2 linked regions of the Adhaeribacter radiodurans genome follow. Each later gene encodes a partner of the first gene's protein in a complex. Links are inferred from orthologs where the notes say so. Each region holds a gene or a part of one and is shown on either strand. Other genes may lie near its edges. The genes, in order: hslU and hslV.

Evidence for each region.
Region 2: the proteins of hslU (region 1) and hslV are in contact, whole or in part, in a solved structure (PDB 1G4A), measured with the Escherichia coli proteins. The link is inferred for Adhaeribacter radiodurans from one-to-one orthologs.

Annotation. Positions count from the first base shown.
Region 1 is NZ_CP055153.1:4,534,270-4,550,243, forward strand. Bases 6,650-9,457 are described here. They hold hslU (ATP-dependent protease ATPase subunit HslU), read right to left. Parts: upstream 8,855-9,457; coding sequence 7,445-8,854; downstream 6,650-7,444. Other genes in these bases: HUW48_RS18155 (DUF2911 domain-containing protein), read left to right, coding at 6,650-7,202; porQ (type IX secretion system protein PorQ), read right to left, coding at 8,960-9,457. In the rest of the region: HUW48_RS18125 (PIG-L family deacetylase), read right to left, coding at 1-50; HUW48_RS18130 (DUF3140 domain-containing protein), read right to left, coding at 252-626; HUW48_RS18135 (MBL fold metallo-hydrolase), read left to right, coding at 1,321-2,331; HUW48_RS18140 (hypothetical protein), read right to left, coding at 2,377-2,544; HUW48_RS18145 (sodium:solute symporter), read left to right, coding at 2,686-4,170; HUW48_RS18150 (ABC transporter ATP-binding protein), read left to right, coding at 4,310-6,145; more of HUW48_RS18155, read left to right, coding at 6,336-6,649; more of porQ, read right to left, coding at 9,458-10,003; lon (endopeptidase La), read right to left, coding at 10,034-12,532; HUW48_RS18175 (OmpA family protein), read left to right, coding at 12,963-14,951; HUW48_RS18180 (LysM peptidoglycan-binding domain-containing protein), read right to left, coding at 15,011-15,974. UniProt on the Escherichia coli protein: ATPase subunit of a proteasome-like degradation complex; this subunit has chaperone activity. The binding of ATP and its subsequent hydrolysis by HslU are essential for unfolding of protein substrates subsequently hydrolyzed by HslV.
Region 2 is NZ_CP055153.1:2,656,543-2,672,460, reverse strand. What follows is about bases 8,269-11,020. They hold hslV (ATP-dependent protease subunit HslV), read left to right. Parts: upstream 8,269-9,246; coding sequence 9,247-9,795; downstream 9,796-11,020. Other genes in these bases: HUW48_RS11015 (outer membrane beta-barrel protein), read left to right, coding at 10,985-11,020; HUW48_RS11020 (deoxyhypusine synthase family protein), read left to right, coding at 9,913-10,884; HUW48_RS11030 (hypothetical protein), read right to left, coding at 8,352-8,939; HUW48_RS11035 (NADPH-dependent FMN reductase), read left to right, coding at 8,269-8,280. Also shown: menB (1,4-dihydroxy-2-naphthoyl-CoA synthase), read right to left, coding at 1-27; HUW48_RS11070 (DoxX family protein), read right to left, coding at 211-726; HUW48_RS11065 (DoxX family protein), read right to left, coding at 770-1,207; menD (2-succinyl-5-enolpyruvyl-6-hydroxy-3-cyclohexene-1-carboxylic-acid synthase), read right to left, coding at 1,283-2,980; HUW48_RS11055 (chorismate-binding protein), read right to left, coding at 2,977-4,194; HUW48_RS11050 (hotdog fold thioesterase), read right to left, coding at 4,480-4,905; HUW48_RS11045 (histidine phosphatase family protein), read left to right, coding at 4,971-5,594; HUW48_RS11040 (pyruvate dehydrogenase complex dihydrolipoamide acetyltransferase), read left to right, coding at 5,839-7,593; more of HUW48_RS11035, read left to right, coding at 7,711-8,268; more of HUW48_RS11015, read left to right, coding at 11,021-12,274; HUW48_RS11010 (porin family protein), read left to right, coding at 12,516-13,796; HUW48_RS11005 (2'-5' RNA ligase family protein), read right to left, coding at 13,967-14,524; HUW48_RS11000 (ABC-F family ATP-binding cassette domain-containing protein), read left to right, coding at 14,786-15,918. UniProt on the Escherichia coli protein: Protease subunit of a proteasome-like degradation complex believed to be a general protein degrading machinery. The complex has been shown to be involved in the specific degradation of heat shock induced transcription factors such as RpoH and SulA.

The sequences.
Region 1 (15,974 bases):
TAAAAAAGAAAACCAGTACCAATGTAACGTAACGAAAAACGATTTAGCATATAATAAGTTGAGATAGAGATATCCGGGTTTGTAAAAATGCCAAATTTACAAGATTCTTACACTCTCCTAGAATACCTGTTAAAATGAGTCGTTAACGACTACTGTAAAACTACCTAAATAAATGAAAAAAGTAGAAGCTCCACAGATTAAAAAAGCCTGGAGAATTTCCAGGCTTTTGCTAAAGTAAATTTTTTATCATGTTATTTTGATTTAGTTTCTTTTAATGGATCGTAGCCCCAGCTCATAAGAGTATAGCGCCAAATAGAGTTAGTAATATCACCTTCCGGACGTTCTTCTATTTTATTAGGAAGATAAGCAATAACCCGCTCCATGTGGTCGAAATTACTTTTAGTTAGCTCAAATCTTTTTTTACGTAAAATCTTTATGGTGCGATCGCCGGCTTTACGGGCCGGAATATCCGTTTCCATTGGCTCCTCGTCAACTAATTTTGACTCTTTGGAATAAAGCCATTTCCCCAGTTCACCAGATCCCATGTTTATCAACTCACGAAACTCCGTGTAAATCTGATCTTTTGTTTTAACAACCGTTTTAGAAAGTTTTAGTAGATGTAACATATTGCGTTGATTAATTTACCTAAATGAAATTTATAAAAAAGAAAATTACCAGGATATAAAGCAAATTCTAATTTTCACTTAATAGTTCAATTTTACAAATAAAATTTTAGTTTGTATTTATGGCAACGTTAATTAATATGCTTATTTTTAAGTATTCTAGGGAAAATACTACTCTATCTATTATCTATAATATATTCAATTTTTTTATAAATCTTTTTCTAGCATTTTTACGAGTTCCATTGCTATCAGGTTTATATTAAGAAATAGGACTGATATTGCTACTACATTGTTCCTATTCACCTAAAATGAAGTTACTTGGGATATTAGGGTAGAGAGTTAAAGTTGAGCTGAACTTTATGTAGATATTTGGAGCAGATAATAAGAAAAATCAACTGAGTTATTTAACGGATAGCAGTTGTAATCAGGCAGAAAATTTACTTAAAACAATTAATTATCAACTACATTCCGCAATAAAATCAAACCATTTTCTTTACACCTGTTCCCAGAATTTTTCCAGTGCTGGTGGCTATAATTCTGCGGATAAGCCAACCGCTACCTAAACATCTAGTAAGAAGTTTGCTTTTGCAGTTTCTGTTAGAACATAAAACTTAAAAGCACAAAATTTATAATTATTCGTACTACTTTCTACCCTTAAAATGAATTAATAACCTTGTCATTTACCAGCTAGCTATACGTGAGTACTTCCCAACCGAACATCCGTTATTTGCGCAACGAGCACCTGAAAACCATTAAGCCTAATTATCCGGGCAATAAAGTTATAAACGGCCAATTTGCTAATGGCGACGAATTGTATACACCTTCGCTTCAAACTGTACTGAAATGGCAACTTTCCCGTAATCCGCAAAAAGAAGAAAAAGAGAAAGACACTTTTGTTCCACCGGTTATTCCGGATGCTCAACTATTTACTTCTAACCACGATTTGTTGGTGTGGCTAGGTCATGCTTCCTTTCTCCTGCAATTAAACGGGATTTCGTTTCTCATAGATCCGGTTTTAGTAGATTCGCCTTTTCTCCGGCGAAGACATCCCTTACCTTGTTCTTTGGGAGACATCCGGCATATTGATTACTTGGTTCTCTCGCATGGGCACCGCGACCATCTGGACGAGAAATCTATTAAATTATTGGCAAAAAATAACCCGCAGGTAAAAGCTCTTATTCCGTTGGCCATGGGACCGTTGCTGCACCAAATGGCACCCGGAATTACGTACCAGGAAGCCGGTTGGTACCAGCAATACGCCCTGCCAGAAAATTTAGGGGTAGCGGTTTACTATTTACCCGCCGCTCACTGGCATCGTAGGGGCTTAACCGACATGAACAAAATTTTATGGGGAAGTTTTTTATTTAAAACTAATTCTAATCTTATTTATTTTGGCGGCGACAGCGCTTACGAAAAACACTTTTCTGACATTAAGGATTTTTTTGGTCCTCCGGATATGGCCATTTTACCGATTGGGGCTTATAAACCACCTTATATGATGCAGCTTAGCCACATGAATCCGCCGGAAGCCGTGCAAGCTTGTAACGATTTAGGAGCCAAAACTTTTATTCCCATGCATTACGGCACTTTCGACCTTTCCGACGAGCCTGCCGGCGAACCTATCCGGTGGATGCAGGAACTAGCCGCCGCCGGTAAATTAAACGGTAAACTTAAAATTCCGGCCGTTGGCGAGCGGGTGCTTTTGTAGTTGCAGGTTGAAAGGTTTTAAAGTTGAAGGTTAAACGATGATTAATCAATCTATTGTTCTCTGCCGCGAGCGTCCTCGCTCGTGGCTAATTATTTGGTAGGCAGTTGGGCGCGCAAACTGATAGGGCTTGGCTACGAGAATGTGAGTAATTCTATCATCGGCCAGAGGCCGGACGATAAACAACACGAGCGAGGACGCTCGCGTTAGACACATTTATTTTAACTTTCTAACCATTCGACTTTACAACATTTCAACTTTAAAATCTTCCAACCAAAATAACTTTTCAACCTTTTAACTTTCCAACCATAAAACCAAAAAACTTGTAACTTGCAGCCAGTAACCTTCTGATATTATATGTCGCCTATCATTATTATCTGCATTATTGCGGCTTATTTTTGCGTATTAATTCTGATCTCCTTCCTTACCAGTAGCAAGTCTGATAACACCGATTCGTTTTTCCTGGCCAACCGGAAGTCGCCTTGGTTTGTGGTAGCTTTTGGTATGATTGGCACCTCGTTGTCTGGGGTTACCTTTATATCTATTCCGGGTATGGTAAATAAGGCCGAGTTTTCGTACCTGCAATTTGTGTTTGGGTATTTATTAGGCTATCTGGTTATTGCTACCATTTTAATGCCGTTGTACTACCGCTTAAATTTAATTTCTATTTATGCATACCTGGAGCAGCGCTTTGGTTATTGGTCGTATAAAACCGGTGCGTTTTTCTTTTTGCTGGCGCGTACCATTGGGGCGGCTTTGCGCTTGTACGTAGTGGCAGGAGTGTTGCAATTAGCCGTTTTCGATGCGTTAGGAGTTCCTTTTTACATTTCGGTGTTTATTACCATTGCGCTTATTTGGGTGTATACTTTTAGAGGCGGGATGAAAACCATTATCTGGACCGATACTTTTCAAACGCTAGCCATGCTCATCTGCGTGGGAGCCAGTATAGCCTTGATTTCGGATGAACTGAATTTATCGTTTCAGGGATTAGTAAAAACCGTAGAAGAAAGCAGCTTTTCCAAAGTATTTTTCTGGGATGTAAAAGACAGCCGTTACTTCTTGAAACAATTTTTCTCCGGCGCTTTTATTACCATTGTTATGACTGGTCTGGACCAGGACATGATGCAGAAAAATCTGAGCTGTAAAAACCTCGGCGAAGCTCAGAAAAACATGTTTACTTTTAGTATTATCCTGGTTTTAGTAAATATTTTGTTTTTATCCTTGGGAGCTTTGCTGTATATTTTTGCTCAAGCCAAAGGCATTACCTTACCCACCAAAGGCGACGATGTTTTTCCGTTTTTAGCGCTTAACTACTTTCCGGCATTTGCGGCTATAGCATTTATTCTGGGTATTGTAGCCATAACTTACGCCAGCGCCGATTCGGCTCTTACGGCGCTTACCACTTCGTTTTGCGTCGATTTTCTGGAATTTAAAAACCGGCCCGAAACCGAGCGGCAGAAGCTCAAATTCTACGTGCACATTGGTTTTTCGCTGTTGCTAATGCTGGTTATTGTCATTTTTAAAATAATTAACGACGAAAGTGTAGTAACTGCGGTATTTAAAATTGCCGGTTACACCTACGGACCTTTGTTGGGTTTATATGCTTTTGGTTTGTTTATCCGACGGAACTTACAGGATAAATTAGTTCCGGTAGTTTGCTTTTTAGCGCCTATTCTTACTTACATCATCAACATAAATTCTAAAGAATGGTTTTGGGGCTACGAGTTCGGTTTCGAAATACTAATACTAAATGGCTTTATTACTATTCTAGGCTTACTCAGTATTTCCCGTCCTGCAACGGAGGTGCTGGAGCCAGCAACTGGCGAAATGGTAAACACTTAAAAAGTAAAAACTAATTAACTAATAATTGGAATTCCGACGGTTAAAACCAGCTATCTGGTTTAGATTACCTACCTTTGCAAACGATTTATACTTACTTTGTGTTTATCAGAAAACACTACTACCAGCATAACATTATTTAATGGCGAAACGCGGATTCGGGGGAAGAAATACTAGTGCAGACGACTTAGCCTCCGGCAAAAAACCACTAACCAAAGAAAACTTTCAGAAAGGCCTTCGAATTTTTCGATACACCCTTCCTTACAAAGTTAAATTTATTATTGGGCTTATATTTCTGGCCTTATCGAGTTCTACCTTTATGGTATTCCCGGCGCTCACGGGCCAACTCGTAGATTCGGCAACAGGAGCCGCTACGGGTACAGGTATTGCTTTCCTGAAAAACATTAACCTGATTGCTCTGGGTTTATTCGGCGTAATTTTATTGCAGGGAATATTTTCCTTCTTTCGGATTTACTTTTTTGCCCAGGTAAGCGAATACGCCGTAGCCGACATTCGGCGGTCGTTATATGCTAAATTTGTGGTGTTACCTATTCCGTTTTTCGAGCAGAAACGAGTTGGCGAAATTACCAGTCGTATTACCTCCGATGTATCGCAACTGCAGGATACATTTTCTATTACGCTGGCCGAGCTGTTCCGGCAATTGGTTACTTTAATTGTAGGAGTAGTCATTATTATGGTTACATCGGTAAAATTGTCCTTATTTATGCTGGGCACTTTTCCGGTATTAGTATTACTGGCTTTTGTGTTTGGAAAAAGGATTAAAAAGCTAGCAAAAGCTACCCAGGAAGAAATTGGTAAAACCAACGTAATTGTTGAAGAAACGCTGCAAGCCATTAATGTGGTAAAAGCTTTTACGAACGAGCTTTTTGAAATTGGGCGTTATAACCGTACCTTATCTAATGCTGTAAAGAATGCTTTAAAAGCTTCTTACTTCCGGGGTGCTTTTGTTTCGTTTATTATTGTGGGCCTTTTTGGCGGTATTATTCTGGTTTTGTGGTTTGGTGCCTCACTCGTAGAAAGCGGAGAATTAACTATTGGGCAGTTAGTACAATTTATTATTTATACCACTTTTATTGGCGCTTCGGTAGGTGGTTTGGGCGATATGTACGGTAGAGTGCAAACTTCTCTGGGCGCAGCCGACCGGGTATTAGAAATATTAGACGAACCAGAAGAACCTACTAATTTAACTAACCAGATAGGGACTGCTTTAAAGGTGAGCGGAAACATTGAATACGATCAGGTTGCCTTCTCCTATCCTACCCGGCCCGATATTGCGGTGCTTAAAGATATTTCCTTTCAAATTCAGTCCGGCGAAAAAGTGGCTTTAGTGGGACCTAGTGGAGCCGGAAAATCAACCATTGTAGCTTTGCTCATGAAGTTTTACAACCTGAAAGGTGGTCAGATTTGTATTGATGGACAGGATATAAATCATATTAATTTAACCGAGTTACGCCGCAACATAGGTATTGTGCCGCAGGAGGTATTATTATTTGGCGGTACCATCCGCGAAAATATTGCCTATGGCAAGCCCGATGCTACCGAAGAAGAAATTTTACAAGCAGCTAAAAAAGCAAATGCCTATCAGTTTATACAATCGTTCCCTGAAAAACTAGAAACTGTAGTAGGCGAACGCGGTATTAAATTGTCGGGAGGTCAACGGCAACGTGTTGCTATTGCCCGGGCTATTTTAAAGAACCCTGCCATTCTTATTCTCGACGAAGCGACTAGTTCCTTAGATTCCGAGTCGGAAAAATTGGTACAGCAAGCCATGGACGAATTGATGAAAGGCCGCACCAGCATTATTATTGCGCACCGCTTATCAACCATCCGGAAAGCCGATAAAATTTTAGTAATTGAAAACGGTCAGATTGCCGAGCAAGGTACCCACGAAGAACTGTCGTTGAACGAAGCCGGCTTATACGCCAATTTGCTTCGGCTTCAGTTTGAATTAAGTTAATTATTCATCTAATTATTTAGTAATTTATTCCCCGATGTTTCTTTTCGATTTAGCAAAGAGGCAGCGGGGTATTTAATTTTAGTCATCTTTAATTTAGGTAACCACCCTTTTTAAAATTACTTCGGTTGAATGGTAGGTTTTTCTTATTTTTACGGATAGCATTTATTTACCAAACCAATAAACTGTTTATATGAAAAAATTTATTACAGGTAGTGCAGCTGTTATTTTAGCTTTTTTCCTTTCTACCGGTGTTACCTTTGCTCAATTAGAAACTCCTCAAGCTAGTCCGCTAGCCACCGTTACTCAAAAAGTTGGCCTTACTACTATTTCAGTGGAATATTCCCGTCCCAGTGCCAGAGGACGTAAGGTTTTTGGCGGTATTCGGCCATTTGGGCAGGCTTGGCGGACGGGTGCCAACGGAACTACTAAAATTACTTTTAAAGACGATGTAACGGTACAAGGCAACAAAGTACCGGCCGGTGAATACGCTCTTTATACCATTCCGAATGAAAATGAATGGACAATAGTAATAAACAAAAATTTAACTCTGGGCGGCAATACCGAAGGGTATAAAACCACTGAAGATGTGACTCGTTTTACTGTAAAGCCTATAAGACTGACCAATAGAACCGAAACATTTACTATTAATTTCTCTGACTTAACCCCGGCAACCGCTAACGTGGAATTACTGTGGGAAAATACCTCGGTTAAATTTAAAGTAGTAACCGAAGTAGAAAGCAAAGTAATGAAGCAAATTCAGGATCAGGTAATTAATGGTCAAAACGTGAGCGCTGATATGTACGCTGCCGCCGCCAGCTATTACTACGAAAACAACAAGGATAATAATTTGGCCTTACAATGGATGAAAAAAGCCAACGAAAAAGATCCAAAATTCTGGAACATGCACACGCAAGCTAAAATCCAGGCCCGGGCCAAAGATTTTAAAGGTGCTACTGCCTCTGCCCAAAAATCCATAGAATTAGCTAAAGCCGCCAAAAACGACGATTACGTACGGATGAACGAGCAAGTTATTGCCGAGTGGGCAAAAGCAAAGTAACTTGGAGTGTATCCACTTCAAATAGTAAATTGATAAAAGAATTTAATTATTGCATTAAAGAAAAAGCCGCTGAATACATCAGCGGCTTTTTTTTAGTCTTTTAATAAAATTAAATTATACCCATTAGTAAGAAGTAGTTGCTCTAATAGACTTTGATATTGTTCTTTGGAGTCTTTGCAAGGCTCCAAAGAAAACCCTTAGTACCAAACAAAATCTATGGTACTTTTTGATACGATTTTATATTATAAAATATACTGGCTTAGATCACGGTTTTTAACCATGTTGGTCAAGCGCTCATCTACCATTTCGGGGGTAATCAGAATGTGCGCATTCGCCCCGATTTTATCGGGCACATCAAATAATATTTCGTTGAGTAGTTGACTCACTACCGTTTGCAGCCGACGTGCGCCAATATTTTCTACCTCGGCATTTACTTCAAAAGCAATTTCGGCAATTTTGTGCAAGGCATCGTCGGAAAAAGTAAGTTCTACGTCTTCGGCTTGCAACAACGCTTCGTACTGCTTGGTTAAAGCATTTTTAGGAAATTTAAGAATCCGGTAAAAGTCTTCTTTGGTTAAACTTTGCAATTCTACCCGAATTGGAAAACGGCCCTGTAATTCCGGAATTAAATCGGATGGTTTGGCAACGTGAAAAGCACCGGCAGCCACAAACAAAATATGATCAGTTTTAATTACGCCGTACTTGGTATTTACGGTACTACCTTCTACAATAGGCAATAAATCGCGTTGCACTCCTTCGCGGCTTACATCCGGTCCACCGCCGCCTTTGTTACTGGCCGAAGCAATTTTATCTATTTCATCAATAAAAATTACCCCCGCATTTTCCGCTTTCCGAATGGCTTCTTCTTTTACTTCGTCCATGTCGATCAGCTTCACGGCTTCTTCTTCCAGTAATATTTTACGGGCTTCGGCAATCGTTACTTTCCGTTTGCGGGTTTTCTTGGGCATCATGCCGCTAATCATTTCCTGAATATTCATCATGGAAGCTTCGTCGATGCCGGGACCTAATACCCCTACTCCAGTAGAACTGTTTTGCTGCACTTTAATTTCAATTTTCCGCTCATCGAGTTCCCCATTGCGGATTTTAACCCTAAACTTCTCGCGGGTACGTTCATTTAGCTCCTGGTCGTTATCCGGCATTGTACCTTCATTAGCGGACGTAGCAAAGCCCGCGTAAGGTTTAGTTGGGGTTGGTGTAGTGGTAATAGGCGGAATTAACGCATCCAGAATGATATCTTCTACTACCTGGGCAGCCTGCACTTTTACTTCTTCTTTGCGGCGCATTTTCACCATATTCACCGATTGTTCTACCAAATCACGAACCATACTTTCCACATCGCGGCCTACGTAACCTACTTCGGTAAATTTAGAGGCTTCTACTTTGGTAAAAGGAGCATCGGCAATACTGGCCAGCCGACGGGCAATTTCAGTTTTACCTACTCCGGTAGCGCCAATCATTAATATATTATTGGGTACAATTTCGTTTTGCATGTCTGGGTCAGCGTGCATGCGGCGCCAGCGATTGCGTAAAGCAATAGCAACATTCCGCTTGGCATCATGTTGCCCGATAATGTATTTATCTAGTTCGGTTACAATTTGAACCGGCGTTAAATAATGGGAGGTATCTAGCATATTAAGATCAATATGGATTGCCTATAAGGGCAAAAATTTGAATTTTATCAGATTATAAACAATAGTAAAAAGAATTTCATACGATTAAAAGAAAAATAAGCCCGATTATACCCGCGACTTTTTTCTAAAAACCTGGGAAACCTGCGTAACAACCGTTAATGTATTGCTTGCTCCTGCTACGTGGTAATAAGCCCGGGTAAAAGCTAACTCAAACGCTTTTATTCGTATAGCGGTACCTAAAGAAAAGCCTGCTCCGCCGGCTTTTGTTTCCAGGCGCAACTCCCGGTTACGCAAATGGTTATATCCCAACATAACGCTAAAGTTCTTACTTAGTATAAATTGCCCGCCAACAACAAAATGACGGGCCAGTTTATCGCCAAATGTTTTCTGCTGGGAGCCGGAATTAAAACTTCCGGTTTGGGTAGTATCCTGGTAGCTGATATCAAATTGCTGCAAGTGGTGGGCTGTAATGGAAAACTGCAAGGGCATGTGTTCGGGCTTGTAGGTCATACCAATTTGCGCATCGAAGGGCATGCTTTCCCGCGGGCCGCCAGCAAAGGTTTTTATTTGGTAACCAATATTTTTGAGCACCAAACCTACGTAAAAATCTTTATCCGAATGTTTATACACGCCCCCTAGGTCTATTAAAGCCGCCGAAGACTTGTACTCGGCAATGCCCGATAAAGCAAATTTTAGGGTAGCGCCTAAAGTAAATGGCTTTATAACCGAAGCATGGGTTACACTTACTACGTAATCGTGCACCGAAAACGTACCAGTTGCCTGACCAGTTGGGTCGGTTTGCGTAAAATCACCGTAACTTAAATACTGCACTCCTGCTCCCCACTGGCCATACTTCGTATGGTCTATAGCATAAAACACCGAGCTTAAAGAAATATCAGCCAGGTAATCGGAGTAACTTAAGGCCAAGTGCTTTTGCATTCCTGATTGCAAAAGTGCCGGGTTTGCCTGCATCATAGTGGCATCTGAACTCGGCGATGAAAGGTTTACCCCACCCAGAGCCGCTAACCGGGCACCCGCTTGCAAATCTAAAAAATCAAAAGTATGCCGGCCACCAATCTGCGCCTCGGCTCTAAATGCATTTATCAGAAAAAAAAATATTAAAATGGCCTTTACTTTTATTAATTGCATGCACTCCAGATTTCGGCCATTTCTCCTTTTTTAAGCAACAACCGAAATAGGTGACACTGTTTCTGAAACATCGAGCTGAAGCGGTTTTTCTACTTTCTCGTTCAGCAAAGCAATTTTAAGCACTTCCGAGGCTTTATCTACAAAATGAATTTGTAAATCCTTAATGTAGTCGGCCGGAATTTCGTTAATATCTTTCCGGTTTTTCTGGCATAGAATCACATCTTTAATGCCTGCCCGTTTAGCTGCCAGTATTTTTTCTTTAATACCACCAACCGGTAAAACTTTACCCCGCAAAGTAATTTCGCCGGTCATGGCCAGGTGCGAACGTATTTTGCGTTGCGTAAATACCGAAGCAATAGAAGTAAATATAGCAATACCCGCCGATGGACCATCTTTTGGCACGGCGCCTTCCGGAAAGTGAATATGTAAATCGTACTGATCGAAAATCCGGTAGTCAATATCCAGATCGGAGGCATGCGCTTTTAAGTAAGAAAGAGCCGTAATAGCCGATTCTTTCATTACATCGCCCAGTTGACCGGATAAAGTTAATTTTCCTTTGCCCCTACTCAGGATAGATTCAATAAATAAAATATCGCCGCCCACCGAGGTCCAGGCCAAGCCGGTAACTACCCCAGCCGTGTCGTTATCTTGGTACATTTCCTTATCAAAAATTTCTGGTCCCAGAATCTTTACCACATCGGCGGGATCAATTACTTTTTTAAATTCTTCTTCCAGGGCTTTAGCTTTGGCAATGTTGCGGGTAACCGCACCAATCTTTCTTTCTAAGCTTCGAACACCTGATTCCCGGGTATAATCCTCAATAATTTTTTGAATGGCCGCCGTTGAAAAAGTTACATCTTTGGGCTCCAGGCCGTGTTCGGCTTTTTGCTTCGGAACCAAATGTTTTTTAGCAATTTCTATTTTTTCCTCGATGGTATATCCGGTAATATCAATAATTTCCATACGGTCGCGCAATGCCGGTTGAATGGTATCCAGCGCATTAGCCGTGGCAATGAATAATACTTTAGAAAGATCGTACTCTACTTCCAGGTAATTATCCACGAACGTACTGTTCTGTTCCGGATCGAGTACTTCGAGTAAAGCCGATGAAGGATCGCCGCGGAAATCAGAACTAATTTTATCAATTTCGTCGAGAACAATTACCGGGTTAGCCGACCCTATTTTCTTTATCTGGCTCACAATTTTACCTGGCATGGCGCCCACGTATGTTTTCCGATGGCCCCGGATTTCGGCTTCGTCGCGCACGCCACCCAATGACATCCTGACATATTTACGACCTAGCGATTTAGCTATGGAACGCCCCAGCGAAGTTTTCCCAACTCCCGGAGGACCATACAAGCATAAAATAGGCGCTTTCATGTCGTTCTTGAGTTTTAGAACGGCTAAATACTCAATAATGCGTTCTTTTACTTTCTCCAGACCGTAATGATCAGCGTCCAGAATTTTTTTAGTACGCTTTAAATTAAAATTATCTTTCGTGTATTCGCCCCAGGGCAGATCCAGCAGAAATTCCACGTAATTAACCGAAACCGGATATTCAGCAGCAGCTGGGTTTAGCCGCGCTAATTTTTCTACTTCTTTCTGAAAATGTTTGGCAACTGCTTCCGGCCATTTTTTCTTTTTAGCGGCTTCCCGGAAACGTTCAATTTCCTGATCCGGACCATCAAACCCGAGTTCGTCTTGCAGTACTTTTATTTGCTGGCGCAGAAAATAATCGCGTTGCTGCTGGTCAATATCGGTGTGTACCTTTGTATGAATTTCGTGCTTAATTTCCAGTAGTTGTATCTCGCGTAGCATGAGTTGCAGCAAGGTAGTGCCGCGCTCTACCCCATCGTTAATTTCGAGCAACGATTGTTTTTGCTGCACTTCTACGTTTATGTTCGACGACAGGAAATGCGTTAAAAAACTGGGAGAATCAATATTATCTAAAGCTACCTGCGCCTCCTGCGGAATTTCTGGATTGAGTTTCAGCATTTTAGCGGCGGCATCTTTTAACGATTGCACCAAAGCTTTTACTTCTTTGCTGGGCTTAGCCGGAAAAGATTCGGGACAGTAACTTACTTTAGCCGTTAAAAAAGGCAATTCCTGAATTACCTCCTGGATTTGAAAACGTGTTTGTCCTTGAATAATAATGGTAGTGTTACCATCGGGCAACACCAGCATTTTTAAGATTTTAGCCATGGTACCTACGGTATATAAATCATCGCGCGTAGGATCATCGCTGTTGGTATTCTTTTGAGCTATCACGCCCACAATTTTGTTACTCCGGTAGGCTTTCCGCACCAGCCGGATTGATTTTTTACGGGTGACTGTAATGGGCAATACCACTCCCGGAAATAAAACGGTATTACGCACAGGTAATATGGGTAATACTTCAGGCACTTTTTTATTGTTAAATTCACCGTTTTCAGGTTCAGTGGTAATAATGGAAATCATTTCTTCATTATCATCGCTCATTAAATCGGTGAGAAACAATTGCTGAAGAATAGTAGCGGAGTTATAGTTCATAGCGTACAGGGCCGCGCCAAATTGACAGCGGCTGGCGAAGTAATTCGTTATTTTTAATCAATATAAGTATTTGTCAACTCCTATGCCAATACAAGCGCTGCCATTTTTCAAAACTTCAGATAAAAAGTATTTTCAATTGGCCTTTTCTGTATTTAGTTAATTTAAAACCAAGATTAACCGGTATATTTTATTTAAACGAAAAAAATTTTAAATAAGGAGAAGTAAAATTAAATTTAAATATAGTCAGTACGGGTACTCTTACTATTGGTAAAAATGTTAATCAGATAAATTAAATTGTATTATTTAGAAAGTGTAAAGAAGCCTTTTCTTGGAATAAGTGCCTGATTTATTGTAGTTCTTGCAGTTTTGAAATATTTTAAGGTATATTTGAATTGTCGAATATCCTCTCGGATAATGCTGATTTGGTTGTATGCGTCGTTTTCTTTTAGTTAGCTTATTTTTAGCCTTACTTTTTAACACTCTGGAACCACTAAAAGCGCAGACTAAACTTTCGCTTAAAAGAAAAGTAGTAAACGACAGTATTCAGCATCAAGGGCAGCCAAAAGCCGAAGTAGCTATTGATTTCCCGAATATCAATAAAATTCCGTACTACCAAGACCGGGGTAAACTTAGAGAAATAAACCGGTTGGAACGTCGGCGCGACTACAATAAAGCCTTGCCTCTACTGCAGGAATACGTAAATAATTTCGGAATTGAGAATTTTTACCGGAATACACCCATGCTTTGGCGTCTGGCTCAATTATATGAGCGTAAAAACGATATGGCGCACGCGAAAGGTTATTACCGCCTTGCTATAAAACACCATCGCTCTGATATTGAAAAAGTTAAGCTATACTACGACTCCCTGGAAGCAAAAACGAAATCGTTTTACGTACCATTAAATTATTATTACGAACTCGTAGAATACCGGAAAGCTGTTAATACTTTTCAACCCCCCAAAGGAGTATACACTAACATGGGGCCGGATATTAACTCTAAGTACGAAGACTACGGCCCTACTATAAACGCCAATACCGAACGTTTAATTTTTACTTCGCGTCGCAACCGCGGGCCTTCCATTAACTCGGGATACAACGAAGATTTATTTTACGCCGAAAATAATAATGGCACCTGGAACCAGGCTAAGTCGTTTGGGAAACCCATTAATAGCGTATACAACGAGGGCTCTGCTTGCCTCAGCAAAGATGGCCAAACTTTGTATTTTGCCCGTTGCGACTGCCCCGACTCTTTTGGCAACTGTGATTTATACACGGCTAAAAAAATGAAAAACGGTACCTGGGGCAACATTAAAAACTTGGGTTTACAGGTAAATAGTCCTTCCTGGGATTCGCAACCTGCCCTTTCGCAGAACGAAGATACCTTGTACTTTGCCTCCGACCGTTTGGGTGGTTTTGGCACTTCTGATATTTACTTTACTTTTAAACAAAAAAATGGCCGCTGGGCACCCGCCCAGAACATGGGCCCGGTAATAAACACCCGCGAAAACGAGGTAAGTCCGTTCTTTCATCCTAAATACCAGGTACTTTATTTTAGTTCGAGGGGGCAATTACTCAACAACGGCGACTACGATATTTATAAAACTTACCGCGTTAACGGGCGCTGGCAAGAACCGCGTAACATTGGCCCGCTCGTAAACGGCAAAGGCAGCGAATATTACTTTACCATCGACGGTAAATCGGAAAATTTGTATTATGCCCGTTCTGAGGAAAATGATTTAAAAAACTTGGATTTGTTTTCCTTTCCCTTGCCCATGGAAGCACATCCGCTGGCCGTAACCCGACTCGAAGGCACCTTACTAGATTCTGTTACGAATAAACCCCTGACCGGCATTGTATCGGTTATTGATCTTACCAGCGGCATTGAAGTAGCTTCTAAGTACATCCGGAAAGACGGCTCCTTTGATTTTGATTTAATCGACCAAAGCCGCTATATGCTTTTAATTCAAAGCCCGGATTTTTTTAGCGTAGAGAAAGAGATTGACTTAAAGCAGGATACTATTTTTAAGATTATGACTACGGCTATTGATTATAAAATACCGCTCATTTTCAAAAATATTGAATTCGACGAAGGAAGATCCAATATAAAACCTGTTATGGAGCCTATTCTTGACCGGATTGTTTTATTTATGGCCGATCACCCAACGTTTAAACTTAAAATTGGCGGCCACACCGATAGCAGCGGGGATGTTGACTTTAATACCGAACTTTCGCAAAAAAGGGCTGATTCTATAAAAAAATACATTGAGCAAAAAGGCAAAATCCCCGAAGGCCGCATTGAGGCGTGGGGCTACGGCAGTTCGGAACAATTACGCGAAGAAATAACTGAAGAAGATCGCCGCATTAACCGCCGCGTAGAATTTAAGTTAATAAAACCAGAACCCGCCAACCTAAAGGAGTAAATTTTACTCTTTAATTTTTTGTGTGTACAAATTTTTAATCTGGCTTATATAAGCTCTTTCTAATTCTGAGCGGCCTCAGAACTTGGAACTTGCGGATTAGGTAAATCGGCCAGAATGCGCTGCGCGATTTTGCTTAGATTGTCCCGCACAATTTTATTAATTTCATTCACATTTGAGACGTACGGTATTTTTACTTTATTGCCCGCAATTAGCTCACCTTGAGAATCGAAGATGGTATAATGAACTAGAAATTCACGAATAAAATTTTGAGTGGTTCGGTCGATGCAATTCGTGTAATCCGTGTGAATTTCGAACTGGTTTATGAAAATGTAATAATCCAGGTTATAACGTTGGTTAAAGTGTCGGTAAAAATCCGGCGATTTTACTTTTACCCCGTAATACTTTTCGCCTTCGGCCGCCACACTCGCCTCCTCGGGGCTTGGGCTTGCTAAACCAGCTTTCTCCTTTTGCTTCCGGAACCAGGATTCGGGGCCGCTAAAAAAAGATTTTTGTTTTCGGGGTACGAGATGAAAGCGTGAGGTAGTAACATCCTGATAGCTGTAAGCCAAAGATTTATAAGCATTTTTTAATTCTTCGGAGGTAGGTGAATGATTTCCGTCGAGTAAATTAATTATTTCAAAACCGTTTGGGTCCAGAAAAGCATTCAGGCGGGAGCGGAAAATATACCGGATATTTTGCTTAGGCAAATCCGATTGTCGGGCAATATCTTCGTCGGCATCCGAAAAATACAAGTAAGGATCAAACGGAATTACCAATACCCGTTGCATCATTTTATCCGAACCCGCCCCTTCTTCCGGTTCTTCGTACGCCGATTGAGTAGTGGTTGATTTTTCTACCGCTTGCCCAGAAATCTCAGGTGAATGACTAGGTCTTTGTTCCGGTATAACTTTTTCAGATGGCGGAGCTACCTGGATTAAGGTATCCAGATCCGTAGTGTTTATTGCTAATGATTCAGCGGCAATCCGGATAAGTTTACCAATTGGCAGATCTGAGCCATTCCAT
Region 2 (15,918 bases), 1.9 Mb from region 1 along the record:
GGTTTGCCAGTTGTACTTACTTTGCATAGGTTTTTGATATTAGCTAACTCCAATTTTTAAATGCGTCCGAAGGTAGAGTATACGCCGGAAAAATAAAACGGATAAATAATGGATTATAAAACAACAGCCACCGCTAAAGGTTGCAGTGGCTGTTGTTTTACTTCAGGCGTTTGCCTTTAAGTTGCTTGAAATTAGCTTTTTACCTCAAATTCAGGTTTCTTCATAATGTTCCAGATATTTATCCACAGACCAAGGGCCGGAACCAATAATAAAACAACTGATAAGGAGTATTAAGGTAAATAAGGCAGTCCACCATTCGGCGGTTGTAGTATTTAACTGGATTTCTGACCAAACAAAATTGATACCGCCCTGCGCCATGTTGTTGTCAGACGCCATCCGGATACCAGGCATGGTAAAGAGAACCGCGCCTAATAAAATTGGAATCTGGAAAAAAATGGCTATGCGGGTAAGAAATCCTAAAGCAATAAACAAACCGCCAATAATGTGCATGTACGCAATAAACTGAATTAATACTTGGGCATTCCAATTTAAACTTGTCCCATTTAAAGCATTAATGTTGGAAATAAAAATTTGTACGGATTCAATTTGGCTAAGAACAATAAAGCCTTTCACAAACAGAAAAACTCCTAAGCCCATTCGTACAAAATCAAACCAGGCAGGATAATGCGTAGAGGCCCAGTTTTCAATTTTTTGAGTAATTTCCATAGCACTTTAATTTAAAGTAATTAAACTACTGATCCATTTGAAATTAAACCTCTCGGTGAGTACGCATGTAATGGTCAATAGACCACCGGCCGGAATCGAAAATGAAGAATACAATCAATAAGCAGAGTGTTAATGCCGAAACCCACCATTCGGTATTAATGGATCCGTATTCTAAACCGGGTCGTACAAAAAGTACTGCTCCCACCAGAATAGGAAGTTGGAATAAAACAGCAAGTCGGGTTACCAGGCCCATCGCAATGAGTAAACCACCTACTAAATGCGCAAAAGCAATGTAGTGCGCAAACCAAAAAGAAGACCAGTCCATGTTAATGTTAATCAACAACCTTTCTAACACGGCGATGTCGCTGATAAATATCAGCCCTTTGACGAAGAGGAAGATTCCGAGACCAAATCGGATAAAGTCGAGCCAAATGGGATGATGCCGATCGGCCCACAGCTCAATTTTGTGCGTTACTTCCATAATCCTAATGATTTTAAAGCGTCTAACCAAATATACGATTTAAAATGACACTAAGACTAAGTTATTGAAACAAAGTTACTTGCTCTTGAAAGGAGATTGCTGTCGGTACAATTGAAAAAAATCAGCGTTTTCTTCGCTTTTAGTAAATATTTCTAATATGCCTGGGCCGTTATTCCAAAAATTAGCTAGGTTTTCGGTCAATTGCTGCAAGTTTTCGCAAGGGTAATATTTTAAATTAAACTCCTGTGCTGTTAATTGGGCGTTTAGACCTTGGTATGTTTCGAAGAATTCTGCTAGTTCCGGTTGCTGGCGCGGTCCATCAATCAGCCTAAAAATGCCGCCAGCGTGGTTATTTAAAAGAATAATACGCAAGTTATTCGGCAAGTAATTATGCCATAACCCATTGCGGTCATAAAAAAATGCTAAATCTCCGGTTACTAAAGTAACTATTTGATGAGTGCTAAGCGCACTGCCTACTGCGGTGCTGGTGCAACCATCAATGCCGCTGGTACCTCTGTTTGCAAATACACTAATATTTTGTTCGGGTTTTAACCCGATTATATTCGCGTACCGCACGGCCATGCTATTAGCTACATGTAAAATACTGTTATCCGGTAAGTGCTGTAAGATCCGGGCAAATGCAGTAAATTCATTAAAATAGTTTTGGCCTAGAAACGCTTGCAGATAATCAGCCGCTAATTCTTCCTGCGTTCGCCATTCTGTTTGGTAGCTTTTATTAACGGTTTCTTTATTAGTTGATGCTTGCGTAAAAAAGCTTTGCGGAGCACACCTAATTATGCGCGTAAGCGACTGAAAAGGATCGGCGGCGGTACCGGCAGGTTGCAAGTGCCAATGTTCCCGGGCCGGGAAATCTCTTAAAAATAATTTTAAGTTCTTCGAGATATTAGATAAACCAAATGAAATTAATAAATCTGGTTGTAAATCATCTGCTTTTTTTGTGCTTTCCCCGTTTAAGAAAACATCGTGGTATCGGATAGCCTCGGGTAAAGTATGCTGGTTACTAATAATATCCGCCACCATTACTGCCCCTGTTGCGCGAACAAAAGATTGTAAACCAGCTTGCGTAGCTGTTTCTTTTGCTTGTTGTCCGGCTACAACTAAGATTTTAGAAAAATTTAGTAATTCTTTTTGCAGTTGGTCTTGTTGCGCTTTGGTTAAAGCATAGGCATTGTGCCATTCTTTTATAACTTTTACTTCCGGATTAAACGCCATTGTTTCGCCGGGTTTGGGATAAAACGGTTCCCGCAAAGGCACGTTTACCTGCACCGGACCCGGTGGGTAAGCTTTAGTTTCCAGAATAGCTTCAGAAAGTATCCGTTGTGCAAACCAATTAGCGTCCGGATGTTGCGTATCTACGGGGAAAGTAAAACTACGCTTAATATGTGCCCCATAAATGTTTTCCTGCCGGATCGTCTGACCATCCAGTTGATCAATCCATTCGAAGGGGCGGTCGGCGGTAAAAACCAGTAAGGGTACTTGTTGGTAAAAAGCTTCGGCAATAGCTGGACCATAATTTAAAACGGCCGTACCCGAGGTACATACCAAAGCCACCGGTTGGTGCGTAGTTAAGGCTATGCCTAATCCTATAAAAGCAGCTGCCCGTTCGTCGCTGATGGTTCGTACCTGAATTTTTGGGTGCCGGACAAAGGCCAAAGTTAAAGGCGCACAGCGCGAGCCGGGCGAGAGAATAACATTTTTAATGCCGTGCTGGGCGCAAATTTCAGCAATATCAAAAACAGCTTGTAAGTTCATGAGGGTTGAATACGGAAAACTTGCCGCATGGTGTCCATTTTCATACGGGTTTCCATCCATTCTTTATCGGGTTCCGACTCCGTGGTAATACCGGCTCCGGCATATGTAAGCGCTACTTGCTCTAAAAATTGGGTGCAACGCAGGTTTACGTAAATATTAGATTCGCCGTTAATATTTACCGGACCAAGAAAACCGCTAAAATACGCCCGATCATACCTTTCTTTTTGCAGAATAAAAGCAGTGGCGGGTTCTTTGGGCATGCCGCAAACGGCCGAGGTTGGATGAAGAAGCTGTAACATTTGAGTACCTAAAGTTGGAAAAGTTTCCTCATTCATATTCACGGTAAAATCGGTACGCAAGTGCATTAAATTACCTGCTACTACCGTGCGCGGACCTGTTTCCTGGTACTCCCGGAGGCGAATGCTTTTAAAACAATTAAGAATATAGCGCTCCACCATAGATTGCTCTTCAATTTCTTTTTGCTGCCACATGGCCTTGGCCGGATTACTACCCGGCGTTAAGGGTTGCGTACCAGCCAAGGCTACGGTTTTAAAAATTTTATTGGAGGAAACCTGCACCAATATTTCCGGCGAAGCGCCCATCCAGGTACCAGTATCCGGAATAGAAACCAGGGAAGTAAAAGCATTTGGGTAAGTTTCCTGCAACTTAATAAAAGTATCTACCACGTCAAATCCGGCAGAAAGCTCAGTGACCCGAACCCGCGATAACACCACTTTTTCCATTAAGCCGGCTTCAATAGCCTTAATTCCTTCTTCCACTAATTGCTTAAACTCGCATTCGGGGGTTTGATGCGGCTTCACTTTCCGACTAACATGCCAGTTATTCGCTGAAGCACTTTCTTTAATTTTAGCAAAGTAATCTTGCAATCGTTGCACCAAGGCTACATAATCCGGATTTTCGTTTAACTTAAAGTTAAACTTTAACTTCGCCAATAAACTGCTGTACGTAATATCTGCTTTTATAAATTGCGCCGGATATTTTTCGGAAACCTGAAAAGGATAAAAAGCAAAACCTGAAGTGCCTGATTCGAGCTGGGGTACTTCGCAAGAAGTTTGGGCAGGGCGTAAAGAAACGCATAATTTAATTTCGCTATTGCTGCCGGGTAAACGCCAAACCGCTACAGGTAACTGAAACCGGATAGCTGTTGCAAATAAAGCTTTTAATATGACTTTGTAATCGCCTTCTAAGTTCACTCAGTTTATAATATTTCTTTTAACTCACTATTAGAAGTACCAGACCTAATTAAACTTTTGATAGAATAAGTAGTTGTTCGTTGCTGGTTTAGTAAATTTTAAATGCTTCCCAACTTACTTTACATATAAATCTTAACTAATTTCATCGAAGTACTTAATAATTAATACCTCTGCTTTGTTCATTCTCTGTCTTTTACAAAACCTAACAAAACTCTAATTAAACTAGCTTTTTACTTTTTATTGTAGTAGGATATTTATACTTAATTTTTCAATATTCAGCAATTTTTATCCATTCGCCCGGTCTAAAACGGCCAAAGTTAAACGGCTCACACAAACTAAATCGCCGTTGTTATTAGTAATGCGAATATCCCAAACATGCGTTTTTTTGCCTATATGCACGGCAGCAGCTTTGCCGTAAACAAATCCATTCCGCACACTTTTTAAATGATTCGCATTTATTTCAATACCAACACAAGCTTGTTTCTCCGAATCTACTTGCATTAAACCGGCCACACTACCCAACGTTTCGGCCAGAGCAGCAGAAGCTCCCCCGTGTAAAAGACCCATTGGTTGATGCGTGCGATGGTCTACGGGCATTTTGCCGCATAAATAATCTTCCCCAATTTCGGTAAACTCCATACCCAGGTGTCCGCCTAAGGTATTCTGGTTCCAACTATTCAATATTTCGAGCGTATAATCAGCTTTTTTCATTCTTTTTCGATTCGCTTTCTAACTGATATTATTCGTATTTTGCGCCAAACAAAAGTAGATTAAAATTGAGTATCAAAAAAGTTTACTTACTTCGTCACGGCCAAACTGATTATAATCTGCAAGGTATTATTCAGGGAAGCGGAGTCGATTCCTCGTTAAATGCAACCGGCCGACAGCAAGCTGATCTTTTCTTCCAATGCTATAAACACGTAGCTTTCGATAAAGTTTATACCTCCGTACTCCAACGCAGTATTCAATCCGTACAAGGTTTTATAGATTTAGGAATTCCGCACGAAACGCATGCGGGTTTAAACGAAATCTGCTGGGGCACCCGCGAAGGTACCCGCGTTACCCCGGAAGAAGACGCGTATTATTTTGATGTATTGCAAAAATGGCAAGATGGAGATATTACTCTGCGGATTGATGGGGGAGAAAGCCCGCAAGACGTGGCCGACCGGCAGCAAAATTTTTTAGATGTTTTACTTTCCAGACCCGAAGAACAAACCGTTTTAATTTGCATGCACGGCCGGGCCATGCGCATTTTATTATGCAAATTGCTTAATTACCCGCTGCACTGCATGGATTTATTTGAACACCATAATTTGTGCTTGTACCTTTTACAGTATACGGGTAGTATGTTTAGCGTTCACCGGCACATGGATATTGAGCATTTAAGACCCATGTTTTGAATTAACCTGTGAACCATTGTTCATAGTCCCTAGTCGGGAATTCCTAAACCAAAATACCAGAACTAATAAGGATAAGAGTTTTTTGAATGGGATTTAGGTGAATATTTAAATTTTTAATTCTTTTACCACTTCCTATAACCTGCTGACTTTGGACCAGCAACCATGGACTATCGACTATCAACCAAATAAACTTTGATAAAAATAATTTTCAATCTATTTTTGAACATTCAAAACAAAACAAAATATGGCCGAAGTTATAAAAATGCCGAAGATGAGTGACACAATGACCGAAGGGGTGATTGCATCGTGGCTTAAAAAAGTGGGTGATACCGTAAAATCAGGAGATATTTTAGCCGAAGTGGAAACGGACAAAGCCACTATGGAACTAGAATCATACGAAGATGGCACACTGCTCTTCGTGGGGCCAAAAGAGAAAGATTCCGTTCCGGTGGATGGCATTTTAGCAATAATCGGAAAACAAAACGAAGATATATCTGGCCTGTTAAGTGAAATTCAGGGTGGTGGCAGTGCCCCTAAAGCCGCTGAACAACCCGTCGCACCGGCTGCTACTCCGGCCGATAAACCGGCTCCAGCACCTGCTGCCGCTGCTCCAGCCGCACCAGCGCCATCTAGTGCGCCGGTAAATGCCTCGGTAATTACCATGCCAAAGATGAGCGACACCATGACGGAAGGTACCATTGCCAACTGGCTCAAAAAAGTAGGTGATAAAGTAAAATCCGGTGATATTTTAGCCGAAGTAGAAACCGATAAAGCCACCATGGAGCTGGAGTCGTACGAAGACGGCACGTTGCTTTATGTGGGCGTAGAAGCCGGTAGTTCGGTGGCAGTAGATGGCGTAATTGCTATTATCGGCGAAGAAGGAGCAGATTACCAACAATTACTAAATGGAGGCAACGGCGGAGCGGCGGGAGCTCAACCTACACCTGGCCAGAACCTAAACCAGGCAGATGAGCAGGTAGAAAATGCACAAACTGATACCCAGATTAATAATAGTACCCCCTCAGGATCCAATCCAAATGTTAACGTTCCTGGTCAAGGCCTAAACGGGCAATCGTCTCAGGCTTCTGCGGCAAATACCGGTGGTCGAATTTTTGCTTCCCCATTAGCTAAAAAAATTGCCGAAGAAAAAGGAATTGATTTAGCTCAGGTAAAAGGAAGTGGCGATAACGGGCGTATTGTAGTAAAAGATGTAGAATCGTTTACTCCAGCCGCTGCGCCTGCAGCTCCTGCAGCAGCAACAACAGCTGCTCCGGCACCGGCAGCTAAGCCTCAACCGGTAGCAGCCAGCGCTCCGAGCCAGGATTACGAAGAGGTACCTGTTTCGCAAATGCGTAAAGTTATTGCCAAGCGTTTAAGCGAAAGCTTATTTACAGCACCGCATTTTTACCTCACCATGGAAATTGACATGGACAAAGCAATTGAAACACGCAATGCTTTAAATGAGGTAAGTCCAATTAAAATATCCTTCAACGATTTAGTAATTAAGGCTGCCGCTGCCGCCTTACGTTCTCATCCAGCCGTTAACTCGTCTTGGTTAGGTGATAAAATCCGGTTTAATAAACAAATAAATATTGGGGTTGCTATGGCCGTAGAAGAAGGTTTATTAGTACCCGTTGTGCGCCAGGCCGATCAGAAAAGCTTATCGCAGATTGCCGGCGAAGTAAAAGATTTTAGCGGTAAAGCCAAATCCAAAAAGTTACAACCTGCTGATTGGGAAGGAAACACCTTTACCATTTCGAACTTAGGTATGTTTGGTATCGAAGAATTTACCGCCATTATTAATCCGCCGGATGCTTGTATAATGGCCGTGGGAGGTATTAAACAAACTCCGGTTGTAAAAAATGGCCAAGTGGTACCGGGCAACGTAATGAAAGTAACTTTATCTTGCGACCACCGGGTAGTAGATGGAGCAGTTGGCTCGGCTTTCTTGCAAACCTTCAAGAAACTATTAGAAGACCCTATCCGAATTCTGGTATAATAGTAAAATTTAAATGCATAAAAAAGCCCTTCAATTTGAAGGGCTTTTTTATGCATTTAATGTCAGAAATGAGTTTAAGCAACTCCGAACCTTTCTTTAATATCGCGTATAGTAGCTTTGAAGAATTACGAATTTATGAATATTGAAATTATCTCGGGTTCGCCGCGTCCGGACAGTGTTACTTTTCGGGTAGCTCAATACCTGCACAATTTATTTGCAGCTAAAACCAATTACCACATTGGGTTAATAGATGTGCGGGAGCATGCCTTCGGGTTGCTGCAGCGGGTAATTGTATCCGTAGAAAAAGCTCCCGAAGCACATAAAGCCATTGCGGAAAGAATGTTCGCCGCCGATGCTTTTATTTTAGTTACCCCTGAATACAACGGCAGTTATTCACCGGCATTAAAAAATTTGCTCGATCATTTTCCTAAACAAATGCATAAACCATTTGGCATTGTTACCGCTTCTAAAGGCGCTATGGGCGGTATGCGGGCCAGTCAGCAAATGCAGTTGCTTATTAATGCCTTGTTTGGAATTGGTTCGCCGTATATGTTGGTTATTCCTTTTGTCGATAAAAAACTAGATGCCGAAGGAAATTTACTCGATGGTAGCTTTCAGAGTAATATTGATACTTTTGTGCACGAGTATTTATGGCTTGCAGAAAGAATTTGTAAAAACAATAAGTAAGTTTTACAATTGCTCATAAATGTATAAACCAACTTATAGAAACAGATAACCAAAAACTCTATGGTTATAACTTATTGTAAGTAAAACCAGCCTCCAGCCGAAATATTAAAAGCTACTAAACCTACTTCCCGGCTATAATATATTTCACTAAACGAAATGGGATTAGGTACATTATTACCGTAAATATGCAGTACGTTTTTATAGGTTATACCATTTAAAGTAATTTCTATTAAGTACTGGTCGCGCCAATCGTTGGTTATATATAACTTTGAAACACTATTAAACATCGCATCCACATTTTTAGCGGGCGGTTGCTTGTAATAAGAGTTTATTTTTACTAAAACTTCCTGCGTGAGAATTATATTTAATTGAAAAGCGGTATCAGCCTGGTTAATTAAGATAGATTCAGCAGATTCAATCTGGTAATCGCCGCAAACTTTATCGTGGCCAACTTCCCGGCGATTTAATTTTCTTACCTTAAAAGTAATCGAATCCTGGTTTTCGTTCTTAAATGTAACTTCTTGATTTAACTGGTAAGGAGCCCACGCCTTTATGGTTTCATTTAAATTTAAGTCATTATTAGAGCAACACGCGCTCAGTAGCATTACCAATAAACTCAGGAAAGAATGGTATACATTTATTTTTTTGCTATTTATCACACAAAAAGTAATTTTAAACAGGTAATCGCTTCGGGTAATAACCCAATAATTTATTAATGTACTAGTTTAGGCCAACGAGCAAAGCGCGCTTTTGAATCTGAAAGCATTAGCTAAAGTATTTCGGTGTAAATTTATTTATTTCTAGCCTGGCCAAGCGTTGCTGGCAGGAATGTCCAAAAAATAACCATGTATTTCTACATTATTTAAATAGCTTTGCGCTTTCATTGTAAACCTAGCTTTGGCCATAAAGAAAACCAAATCCCCGGTTTAGAAGTTGTAAGTATTAAAATACATTTTAAAACTGAACATGGCGCTCGAAAAAATAAGATCCACCACCGTTTTAGGAATAGTTCATAATGGCCAGGTAGCTCTAGGGGCTGATGGCCAGGCTAGTATGGGTAATACCATTGCCAAAAGTAACGTAAAAAAAATCCGAAAACTGCTCGACGGTAAAATAGTAACGGGCTTTGCCGGCTCTACGGCCGATGCTTTTACTTTGCTGGAACGCTTCGAAGAAAAATTAAATGCCTACAACCAGAACATGAAGCGGGCCGCCATTGAACTCGCTAAAGATTGGCGCACCGACCGGTATTTGCGCCGCCTGGAAGCCATGATGGTAGTAGCTAACAAAGACGAACTTCTGGTAATTTCAGGTACCGGCGATGTTCTGGAACCTGATAACCAAATTGCTGCAATTGGCTCAGGCAGTATGTACGCTCAAGCGGCGGCAACTGCCCTTAAGAAACATGCCCCACATTTAACCGCCGAAGAAATGGTACGCGAAGGTTTATCCATTGCGGCCGATATTTGCGTATTTACCAATCATAATTTAATTATTGAAAAACCAGCCGGATAATTGAATTAAAACCGACTATTTGTAGTTTGACCAATAGTTTAAAAAGAAGCTGAAGTAGTATAACTTACTAAAAGCTTGTTCTAAATATCAGTAAATTATAAAAAGCTATCGCACAGAATGAAGGTAACGGAATTCCTTAAAAATCAATACAGACATTTTAACGCCGCTGCATTAATAGATGCGGCCGAAGGTTATAAAACGCATTTGGCTAACGGCAATAAAATGCTGGTAACTTTAGCCGGTGCTATGAGTACCGCCGAACTGGGTATTAGCTTGGCCGAGATGATCCGCCAGGATAAGATTCACGCTATTAGCTGTACGGGAGCTAACCTGGAAGAAGATATTTTTAATTTGGTGGCGCACGACTTTTATGAGCGCATTCCTCATTACCGCGACTTAACTGCCCAGGACGAAGAAAATTTACTAAATCGGCACATGAACCGCGTAACGGATACTTGTATTCCGGAAATGGAAGCCATGCGCCGCATCGAAAACACTGTACTTAAGTTTTGGGAAAAAGCCGATCAGGAAGGAAAAGCTTATTTTCCGCACGAGTTCTTTTACCAGATTTTACTCTCCGGCGATTTAGAGCAGTACTACCAAATCGACCCGAAAAACTCCTGGATGTTAGAAGCTGCCAAGAAAAACCTGCCCATTTTTGTGCCGGGCTGGGAAGATTCTACCTTAGGTAATATTTATGCCGGTCACGTAATAAGCGGCGACATCAAAAACGTACATACCATGAAAACCGGTATTCAGTACATGATGCAGTTAGCAGAATGGTATACCCAAACTGCAAAAGAAGAATCTACTATTGGCTTTTTCCAGATTGGAGGCGGTATTGCCGGCGATTTCCCAATTTGCGTAGTACCTATGCTGCACCAGGATTTACAACGCACCGGAGTTCCTTTGTGGGGTTATTTTGCCCAGATTTCTGATTCTACTACCAGTTACGGTTCTTACTCCGGAGCTGTACCGAACGAAAAAATTACCTGGGGTAAGTTAGGCAAAGAAACACCTAAATACATTATTGAATCGGATGCTACCATTGTGGCACCTTTAATCTTTGCCATCGTATTGGATTTATAATATTAAAAATATAGTATATTTAAAGCCGGAGCTTGCAAAAGTTTCCGGCTTTTTAATTAATATTGCATAAATTATATATTTAATAATATTAATATATATTATGCAACGCATATTTACTTTTATTATATGGGTAAGCTTCTTGCTTTTGTTTATTCCCTTTAAATCCTTTAGTCAAAAAAACTTTACTCAAGCTTACTTGATTTTACCTTCTCAGGATTCGGTGCAAGGTTTGATTGATGATCAAAATTGGGGCAAAAACCCGAAAGTGATCTCTTTTAAGAAAGACGAAAGCTCCGTTGTTCAAAAATACAAACCAAGTGATATTCTAGGATTTGGTTTACGTTTGGGTGAACAGTACAGCAGCCAAATTGTATTGGTTGATAAATCTCCGACTGATCTTGCTTCTCTCCTTGAGGTTTCTGAACAAACCAGCAACTTTATAGTCCAGGATACGGTTTTCCTTACTCAATTAGTGAAGGGTTACACCAACTTATATTATTTAAAAGATGAAAATGCCAAAGTGCATTTTTATGCGCAAAAACTTAATAATCCTATTACCGAGCTAATACAGGCAAAATCTATTACTAATGTAAAAGGCAAGTATCTAGTAGTTACTTCTGACACCTATAAGAGCCAACTAATTAATTTATTAGCTGACTGTTTAGCCTTACATTCCGAAATCAATAAAGTAAATTTCCGGCAAAACGATCTTATTCATCTCATAGAAAAGTATAATAATTTAAAATCAGGTGTTACCAACCAAATAACGCCAATTAAATCTGAAGCAAATATTTTGTTTGGTTTGGTGGCGGGAGTTAGCCAGACTAATCTAACTTTTTCTGGGCAATACACCAATTCCAAATTAGTAGATAATAAGTTTGAAACAACAGTAAACTATATTTTGGGATTACATCTGGATTTTATAATGGATCGTAACCGAAGAAAATGGTCAATGCACAACGAATTAGCCTGGAAACCTTATAAAACCCAAGCATCTTACGAATTTACTAAATCGGCGGATAATTATGAAAAAGGCATCTATAAATTGGGTTTTGGTTACGTGGGAGTAGCTAATCTGCTCCGTTATACCTGGCCCTTAGCCCATTTAAAACCATTCATTAACGCTGGCATTGCTCAAAATATAGCTTTAACAAGCGTAAATAGCCATAATAAAACTACGCACTTTTACGCTCCAGATCAGGAAAGTACAACCGCAGTTTTAGCCGACTATAGAAAGTATGAGCAAGCGCTGGTAGTTGGTGCGGGAGTTACATCTAACCGGATTAGCGGTGAAATACGCCTGGAAAAAGGTAATGGAATGTCGGCTTATACAGCCCTAAAATCATCCAAACAAATGATACAAGTTTTACTTTCTTACCGATTAAATTAAGAATCAATAAACTTGAACGGTAATACATGTAAGAAAAGTAAATAGTCCCAAAAAGTAGATTTAGTGTTTAGATTAAATTTCCGGGAAGCCGCTTGTTTGAACCGGTCTAATCTCAATCCTTCTCTTAAAATCATAGAAATTCCCTGTAATCTTACCCAAGATTATATATAAGCCTAATTGAACCAATTTAGTAATTTCCAATTATAATCCGCTGAATAAAAGCACTTTCATATCAGTAATCATGTTTAAAAAATTTACTCATTTCACTTGGGTAAGCCTCTTGGTATTGGTTTTATCAAACACTGCCTACGCTCAAAAAAATTATGTGAAAGGCTATATAATTCTGCCTTCTCAAGATACTCTTTCGGGATTGATTGATGATCAAAATTGGGAACGCAATCCTGATTTTATTTATTTTAAGAAAAATATAGAAAGCGAGAAGCAGCGGTTCGGAATTAGCCAAATTATGGGATTTGGTGCTGAAACAGGCAATTCATATCGTAGAAGTGTTGTACAGGTAGATGCTACTCCCACCCGAGTGGAAGAACTATTGCTTATAGCTAAACCTAAGATAAGAACGGACACTGTATTTCTGCAGGAACTGGTAAAAGGCAACGTTAACTTATACCACTTAAGCGATGCCAATCATAAAACTCACTTCTTCATTCAGATTAAAAATAATGCTATTAAAGAGTTAATTCAACGAAATTATTTGGTTACTAAAAATCGACAACAATTTTTAGGCACCTATAATCAATATAAAGATCAGTTGCAGTATACCTATCTTACTGAATGTGCGTCGCTTGTACCTTTAATTAAGAATACCACCTATACAAAATTTGCTTTAACAACCTTGATTGAAAAATATAACACTTGCTTAAATCCGGTAAGTGAAGCTGAATTTAAAACTGCTCTGGATAAGCATGAGCTAAAATTTAATATTGTAGCCGGAGCCAATAGTACCCGATACACCTTCAAAGGAGAAAGAAACAAGTATTTAACGGATACTAAGTTTGATTGGCAATCTAACCCGATGGTTGGATTAGCTTTTCAGGTTTTATTGCCTCAAAACCGCCAAAAGTGGTCGATTTATAATGAAGTAACCTGGAAGAAAAACTACACGAAGAGCAAATACCGATTAAAAGACGGTTTTACGGACGAGAGTGGTACTGTTACAATTAAGGCGGATTATATAGGTTTAAGTTCGCTGGTGCGCTATTCCTGGATGAACCCAAACTACCAGCCTTTTCTAAATGCAGGCATTACCTTCAACAGATTGTTAAATCTAGATACTCGAGTACAAACAGTAGCAAAACATAGTACTTACAACGAAGTTAAAGATGCACCACTTATAACAGACCCCCGCAACTTTGAGGTAGGGGTAGTAGCAGGTGCCGGTATTAAAGTTAAAAAAGTTACGGCTGAACTTAGGCTGGAAAAAGGTAGTGGATTTTTAATTTACCAGAAATTATCCGTTGATAAAAATATGCTCCTGTTTTTGCTAAGCTATCAAATAAAGTAAACAGAAGATATTCTTGGTATTTCTTTATAAAATACTAAAATTTTAACGTTATAAAGCTGTTGTATGTTACTATGCTATTATGAGGAAAATTCAGCTTATTATATTAAATAGGGACAAGTTTATTAAATATACTCAAAGGGATAAAAATACAAGAAAGGTGCTTCTCGTTTCTAATTAATTACCACTGGTTTAGAGGTAAACAAGTAGGTAGTATCTTGCCGGAATTGGTTGTTTTCGCTTCGTAAAATACTAAAATTGTTAAGTTCAATATCCCAGTTATACGTTCGTTTATTTAAGTAACTTATTATCTCAGGCAATATTTTAGGGGTAGTATCGCGGAGCGCCAAGGAGATATGCGGCACCCAATTATCCGGATCATAAAAATTTATGGTATTTCTACTGAATGTCCGGATGCCCCGGTATAGTTCGGCATGAACCTGGTTAAAACCATCGGCCCGAATAACGGGCACAAACACAACCGGATGTTCCCCCGGAAAAATACCTAAACCAGTAGTTTTTACCCGAACGGAATTGGTTTGCCCGGCAGCTTCGCTTAAGTAAGTTTTTAACTGTGCCAGCTTCTCTACTTCACAAATTAGCCAGGTAATATGCGGATCGGCCGTAATCTTTACTCCTCTTAAACCGAAGATCCTTTCCAGATCGTCGATTATCCCGTTCACAATTTTAGAATGCTCCGCATCAAGTAAGGAAACAACCGCTACCATCATTTATTTTTAACCTGCAAACGAGAGAAAGCAGGCATTCGTTGTGTTAGTTTTAAGTGTTATTAGATAGAATAAAATAGAAAGTTACTAAACCACGTAGTTTTTACATTTTGTTTTTGTTTAATCACTAAGTAAATCTCCTAAGAAGGACGCAAAATTTGTAAGTTTCAACTTTAGAACTTTTTAACCTTCTGAGCTTATATTCTTTAGACTTGCAACTTGCTGTAGCCTTACTTACCTTTGCGTTTTTTATTTCTACAATTCATGATTTCTATTAATAATCTCGATTTTCATTTTGGTAGCCGCACCCTCTACGAAGATGCCAATTTACACATTAAACCGAAAGATAAAATTGGGTTAATTGGCCTAAATGGTACGGGTAAATCTACGCTGCTGCGCGTGTTGGTAGGGGAGTATAAGCCTGATAATGGAACCATCCAGATGAGTCGCGAAACTACTTTGGGCTTTTTAAATCAGGACTTATTGTCGTACCAAACAGAGGATAGTATATTACTGGTAGCTATGCAGGCTTTTGAAGAAGCCTTGGTGTTGCAAAAGAAGATCGAGGACGTTTTACACGAATTTGAAACAGACTACCGCGACGAACTGGTAGATGTTTTAGCCAAACTGCAGGAGCAATTTGAAGCCTTAGACGGCTATAACATTCAAAATAAAGCCGAAGAAATTTTAGAAGGATTAGGTTTTAGCACCGAGGATTTGCAAAAACCCCTAAAAACTTTTTCGGGTGGCTGGCGCATGCGGGTAATGTTGGCTAAAATTTTATTGCAAAAACCATCTTTGCTGCTGTTAGATGAGCCTACTAACCACCTGGATTTACCTTCGATTAAATGGCTCGAAAATTATCTGGAAAACTATGAAGGATCGGTTATAATTGTTTCCCACGACCGGGAATTTTTAGATAAAACTACTAATACCACCGTTGAAGTAGCGCAGCAAAAATTAAACTTATACGCGGGTAATTACTCTTTTTACCTCGAAGAAAAAGAACTTCGCAACGAAATCCAGAAAGGCGCTTTTGAAAACCAGCAATCTCAAATACGGCAGGCCGAGCGGTTTATTGAGCGGTTTAAAGCCAAAGCCTCGAAAGCCAAACAAGCCCAGAGCCGCGCGAAAATGCTCGATAAATTAGAACGGATTGAAGATGTAGCCAGCGATGCACCAAAAGTAAATTTTAAATTTCAGTTTAACGTACAACCAGGCCGTCATATTCTACGCCTGGAACACATGAGCAAAAGCTACGGCGACAAGGTTATTTTCCGGGACACGCACGTAAACATTGAACGGGGCGATAAAATTGCTTTAATTGGGGCTAACGGTAAAGGTAAATCTACGCTTTTACGCATTATTGCCGGCGATGAAGCAATTAATGGCAAGCG